DNA from 2 places in the Bacillus sp. D386 genome. Region 2 is predicted to be linked to the other one. Evidence: riboswitches for the same ligand, from Rfam matches in the RefSeq annotation. Region 2 holds a riboswitch; the other holds the start of a gene.
What was found. A riboswitch is a leader RNA that binds a small molecule or an ion and turns the genes downstream of it on or off. The one in region 2 is predicted to bind manganese.
Positions count from the first base shown of each region.

Region 1 (3,433 bases), on a different contig from region 2:
GTGTATGTTTGACTAATTGGTCAAAGGTTATATGAAAGATTTTTAATAATTCAGTATATCGAATAATCTCATCCTTTAAATTTTCGGAGTTTAATTGTCTCTGATGGTTTTCAATTGATTTTTCTATATCTAATGGACTTTGTATGTATTCATCTTCTGAAACATGTTGGATTTCAAAAGACAGTTCATTCATTTTTTTTGATTGTGACCTTATATAATCTATAACTCTTCTTCGGATTACCGTATCTGCAAATGGCAATAAGCCATTTCCTTTATCAGGTGAAAACTTATCTATTGCATCGTTAAAAGCAATTAGACCAATACTAAATTCATCATCTGTTTCTCGGATATAACGCCGGCATACAGATGAAACAGATTTTTTAATAAAGGGTTTGTATTTTTTAAGCAAATTATTTCTTAATTCCAGATCCCCTTCTTGTATTAAGAGTACGGTTTCTGTTAAATCCTGCTTTTTTCTCAGAATCGGAAAAAGCATACCAAGCATTATGTTCACCTCATCCCTGCACAAATTATACCATATGTTGCAATGTATGGTCTTTGTGGGATGTTTTCACTCTTCATTTGTTATAAATAATGCTTGGTCGGTTTATTTATTATGCTATATCATACGTACACAAATTTCCGTATATAGGGGTTATAACCAAATTTTATCCAAGTGGTTGCAAAAATAAAAAAACCGGAACGCACATAATCATGCATCCCGGGTCTTCACTTAATCTATTAATTTATATCTTTGTAATTTTACATTTCCTGGTCAATTTGATTTTTAGCTTTCAAATCTTTACCTGATACGAGGTATCCAATAACCACAATCGATACTAAGACACCCCAGAATATGATTTTCCAAGTTGTAGACTCTGGGAAATGATGGTCAAGAATTCCAACACCTGGATGTGCTAATGTCATGACAGCCAGCTTAACCCCCACCCAGCCGACAATTAGAAAAGCAGCTGTTTCCAGAGATGGTCGCTTGTTTAATAGTACAACAAATTGTGTTGCAGCAAACCTCATAATAACTAATCCAATAAATCCTCCAAGGAACATAACAATAAATTGCCCACCATTGATACCGCCGATATTAAACGACCCTACCGCCGGTAGAGTTACAGCTAAAGCAACAGCTGCAAGCATGGAATCTACTGCAAATGCCAAGTCTGCTACCTCGACCTTTAGAACAGTCATCCAGAAACCGGATTTCTTTTTTTCCTTGACCGCTTCATCTTCAGATTTCAAGAAATAGTGTTTCACTAAATAATTAATCATAATGTAGAGCAAATATACAGCTCCAATTGCTTGTATTTGCCATAAATCTACAAGTAATGAAATCAGGAACAGGGAACCGATCCTAAAGACGAACGCACCAATTAGTCCATAAAACAAAGCTTTTTTCTGTTGTTCCTTCGGAAGATGTTTAACCATTACAGCCATTACGACTGCGTTATCGGCTGCAAGAATTCCTTCAAGTCCAATTAACACCAATAATACCCAGGCGTACTCTAAAATTATTGCCCAATCCATAAGTAAACCTCCTTTTATTTTCCAAACCAACAAAAAAGACCCATGCCAAAAAAGTAATTCTTTTTTGACAAAGGTCTTGCTAGACATTGTAAAAATGCCAACAAAGCCGATGGTAAAAACCACGTACTGACGACTTTGTTTTAGGTTTCCCTAACGCTACTCCCCTTTGAAAGGTTTGTATGAAGTTTGTATACCTATTATATTGGCTTCTGGATACAAGCGCAAGTATTAACTCATAGATAGTATTTATTTTGATAGTTTTATTAATTTCAGATATTCCTTGATTACCTTCATCATCGATTTCCTTTTGCCAAAGTAGGCTGTTAACAGTGCATGGAAATGTTCATATTTCCCTTCATAAGGATACCACTGAATCTCCGATTTTTTGAGGCCCATATCTTCCATTACTGCTTTTTCATGACAAAATATACGAAGACCCTGATCCCCATGATACCTGCCTATTCCGCTTTCTTTAACTCCGCCAAATGGAAGATTATTATTGGCAACTGTTATTAAAACATCATTAATTAACACAGCACCTGACAAAAGCTTCTTAGCTGTCAGCCGTCCTTTTTCCTTATTTGTTGTCCAAACACTTGCATTTAATCCGTATTTGGAATGATTAGCGGCTCGTATAGCTTCTTCTTCTGTTTCAACAGTCAGTATAGGCAGAACCGGACCAAATGTTTCCTCCTGCATCACAAGCATATCCTCTGAAACATTTGTTAAAACAATCGGCTTAATAAACATGGAATTTTCATTCCATTCAGAAGGCGGATCACCAGTCAGGAGAGTGGCGCCTTTTAATAGGGCATCTTCAATATGCTCTCTTACAATAGATATTTGCTGTATTGAGGTCATAGAACCGATATCTGATTCTTTTCCATTTCCTTGCTTTAATTGATTAACAATTGGAAGTAACTCCTGTAAGAATGGCTCAAGCGCCTCTCTTTGGATAATCAATCTCTCTACACTCATACAAACTTGACCGCTATTTGTAAATGCTCCCCAAACAGCCCCCTTTGCTGCACGCTTATAATCAGCATCACTAAACACAATCATTGGATCCTTTCCACCGAGCTCAAGAGTGGTTGGGATAAGATCTCGTGCTGCTATTTCCTGAATAATACGTCCCGTACCTACAGACCCTGTAAAAAAGATATAATCAGGCTTTTGCTTCGTAAGACTGGCACCAAGTTCCTTACCGCCATGGGCTACTTGAAAAACATGATCAGGAAATCCAGCTTCTTTAAACAATGTTTCAATTAACTTACCCACTGCCGGAGTAACTTCTGATGGTTTCAAAATAACCGTATTACCGCCTGCAAGCGCGGATACAACAGGAACCATAGCCAAAAGGAATGGATAATTCCATGGTGAGATAACAAGCACAGAGCCTCTTGGCATATAATGAATACTCGATTTATGACCCATTAACAAAAAAGGTGTACGAACCTTTTGTGCCTTAAATGTTTTTTTCGCATGTTTTTCAATATGACTAATAGCATCGAGGGCAGGCATGATATCAGCCACTAATGCATCTGTTTTGACTTTCCCTGTATCCTTTGAAATGAGCTCAACAATTTCATCAAGTCTATTCACAATCGTATGCCGCAACTGCTTTAGATAGCGTAAACGTTCGTCTATATCTAATTGTGACCACGAAAGAAAAGCCCCTTTGGATTTATTCATTATTTCACCAGCTTGACTAGCCGGCATCTCCTCATACTGCATAATCAGTTCTCCCGTTGCAGGAGCATATACATTTACCATTTCTTTTAAGGCTTCCAACTTTGTTCCTCCTCTAATTATGTAATCTCTATATGAAACGCCCGATTGTTCTTATTGGCTCTATAATATTCAACCATTGGCACTACACCTTCCTTAAAATCAG
Region 1 is NZ_VEMV01000002.1:603,834-607,266, forward strand. Features, by position in the region: gene sigI (RNA polymerase sigma factor SigI) at 1-514, opposite strand, end outside; gene FHY45_RS07935 (TerC family protein) at 763-1,539, opposite strand; yybP-ykoY riboswitch at 1,621-1,716, opposite strand; gene FHY45_RS07940 (aldehyde dehydrogenase family protein) at 1,786-3,330, opposite strand; gene FHY45_RS07945 (SDR family oxidoreductase) at 3,348-3,433, opposite strand, start outside.
Region 1: another riboswitch for manganese. It lies ahead of FHY45_RS07935 (TerC family protein); the one in region 2 lies ahead of FHY45_RS02690 (TerC family protein).

Region 2 (3,433 bases):
AGGCGGTAATACGGTTATTTTGAAACCATCAGAAGTTACTCCGGCAGTGGGTAAGTTAATTGAAACATTGTTTAAAGAAGCTGGATTTCCTGATCATGTTTTTCAAGTAGCCCATGGCGGTAAGGAACTTGGTGCCAGTCTTACGAAGCAAAAGCCTGATTATATCTTTTTTACAGGGTCTGTAGGTACGGGACGTATTATTCAGGAAATAGCAGCACGAGATCTTATCCCAACCACTCTTGAGCTCGGTGGAAAGGATCCAATGATTGTGTTTAGTGATGCTGATTATAAGCGTGCAGCAAAGGGGGCTGTTTGGGGAGCATTTACAAATAGCGGTCAAGTTTGTATGAGTGTAGAGAGATTGATTATCCAAAGAGAGGCGCTTGAGCCATTCTTACAGGAGTTACTTCCAATTGTTAATCAATTAAAGCAAGGAAATGGAAAAGAATCAGATATCGGTTCTATGACCTCAATACAGCAAATATCTATTGTAAGAGAGCATATTGAAGATGCCCTATTAAAAGGCGCCACTCTCCTGACTGGTGATCCGCCTTCTGAATGGAATGAAAATTCCATGTTTATTAAGCCGATTGTTTTAACAAATGTTTCAGAGGATATGCTTGTGATGCAGGAGGAAACATTTGGTCCGGTTCTGCCTATACTGACTGTTGAAACAGAAGAAGAAGCTATACGAGCCGCTAATCATTCCAAATACGGATTAAATGCAAGTGTTTGGACAACAAATAAGGAAAAAGGACGGCTGACAGCTAAGAAGCTTTTGTCAGGTGCTGTGTTAATTAATGATGTTTTAATAACAGTTGCCAATAATAATCTTCCATTTGGCGGAGTTAAAGAAAGCGGAATAGGCAGGTATCATGGGGATCAGGGTCTTCGTATATTTTGTCATGAAAAAGCAGTAATGGAAGATATGGGCCTCAAAAAATCGGAGATTCAGTGGTATCCTTATGAAGGGAAATATGAACATTTCCATGCACTGTTAACAGCCTACTTTGGCAAAAGGAAATCGATGATGAAGGTAATCAAGGAATATCTGAAATTAATAAAACTATCAAAATAAATACTATCTATGAGTTAATACTTGCGCTTGTATCCAGAAGCCAATATAATAGGTATACAAACTTCATACAAACCTTTCAAAGGGGAGTAGCGTTAGGGAAACCTAAAACAAAGTCGTCAGTACGTGGTTTTTACCATCGGCTTTGTTGGCATTTTTACAATGTCTAGCAAGACCTTTGTCAAAAAAGAATTACTTTTTTGGCATGGGTCTTTTTTGTTGGTTTGGAAAATAAAAGGAGGTTTACTTATGGATTGGGCAATAATTTTAGAGTACGCCTGGGTATTATTGGTGTTAATTGGACTTGAAGGAATTCTTGCAGCCGATAACGCAGTCGTAATGGCTGTAATGGTTAAACATCTTCCGAAGGAACAACAGAAAAAAGCTTTGTTTTATGGACTAATTGGTGCGTTCGTCTTTAGGATCGGTTCCCTGTTCCTGATTTCATTACTTGTAGATTTATGGCAAATACAAGCAATTGGAGCTGTATATTTGCTCTACATTATGATTAATTATTTAGTGAAACACTATTTCTTGAAATCTGAAGATGAAGCGGTCAAGGAAAAAAAGAAATCCGGTTTCTGGATGACTGTTCTAAAGGTCGAGGTAGCAGACTTGGCATTTGCAGTAGATTCCATGCTTGCAGCTGTTGCTTTAGCTGTAACTCTACCGGCGGTAGGGTCGTTTAATATCGGCGGTATCAATGGTGGGCAATTTATTGTTATGTTCCTTGGAGGATTTATTGGATTAGTTATTATGAGGTTTGCTGCAACACAATTTGTTGTACTATTAAACAAGCGACCATCTCTGGAAACAGCTGCTTTTCTAATTGTCGGCTGGGTGGGGGTTAAGCTGGCTGTCATGACATTAGCACATCCAGGTGTTGGAATTCTTGACCATCATTTCCCAGAGTCTACAACTTGGAAAATCATATTCTGGGGTGTCTTAGTATCGATTGTGGTTATTGGATACCTCGTATCAGGTAAAGATTTGAAAGCTAAAAATCAAATTGACCAGGAAATGTAAAATTACAAAGATATAAATTAATAGATTAAGTGAAGACCCGGGATGCATGATTATGTGCGTTCCGGTTTTTTTATTTTTGCAACCACTTGGATAAAATTTGGTTATAACCCCTATATACGGAAATTTGTGTACGTATGATATAGCATAATAAATAAACCGACCAAGCATTATTTATAACAAATGAAGAGTGAAAACATCCCACAAAGACCATACATTGCAACATATGGTATAATTTGTGCAGGGATGAGGTGAACATAATGCTTGGTATGCTTTTTCCGATTCTGAGAAAAAAGCAGGATTTAACAGAAACCGTACTCTTAATACAAGAAGGGGATCTGGAATTAAGAAATAATTTGCTTAAAAAATACAAACCCTTTATTAAAAAATCTGTTTCATCTGTATGCCGGCGTTATATCCGAGAAACAGATGATGAATTTAGTATTGGTCTAATTGCTTTTAACGATGCAATAGATAAGTTTTCACCTGATAAAGGAAATGGCTTATTGCCATTTGCAGATACGGTAATCCGAAGAAGAGTTATAGATTATATAAGGTCACAATCAAAAAAAATGAATGAACTGTCTTTTGAAATCCAACATGTTTCAGAAGATGAATACATACAAAGTCCATTAGATATAGAAAAATCAATTGAAAACCATCAGAGACAATTAAACTCCGAAAATTTAAAGGATGAGATTATTCGATATACTGAATTATTAAAAATCTTTCATATAACCTTTGACCAATTAGTCAAACATACACCAAAGCATGTGGATGCAAGGAATAATGCCATAAAAATCGCTAAAACAATAGCAGATGAGCCTTTGATGCTTCAATATGTCATAGACAAGAAAAAACTGCCTATCAAAATGATGGAAGAAAAAGTTGAGGTTTCAAGAAAGACAATTGAACGCAACCGCATTTATATAATAGCTATGGTTTTGATTTTAACGGGAGATTATTTGTTCTTAAAGGATTACTTGAAGGGGGTTCTTTCAAATTGAAGTGTGGAATCATTATGCAAATATCATCAACGGAAATTACTGTATTGACCCCTGAAGGCGATTTCATTAAATTGAATAAAGAACGCAAAGACTATCAAATCGGTGAAGAAGTCAGGATTGATGTTACAAACTCAAAACCAATATTCAGCAAGAAGAATGGATGGAAATTAAAAATACTGGTTCCAGCATTAGCAGCAGCTGTTTTTTTAATAGTTTGTTTCTTTCCTGCGTTTTTAACTAATTCAAAGGTATCAGCTTATGTCAGTATGGATGTTAAATCAAGTATCGAACTTGGTATAACAGACGAACTAAAAGTGGTTGAAGTAAA
Region 2 is NZ_VEMV01000001.1:556,599-560,031, reverse strand. Features, by position in the region: gene FHY45_RS02695 (aldehyde dehydrogenase family protein) at 1-1,078, shown strand, start outside; yybP-ykoY riboswitch at 1,148-1,243, shown strand; gene FHY45_RS02690 (TerC family protein) at 1,325-2,101, shown strand; gene sigI (RNA polymerase sigma factor SigI) at 2,350-3,105, shown strand; gene FHY45_RS02680 (anti-sigma factor domain-containing protein) at 3,102-3,433, shown strand, end outside.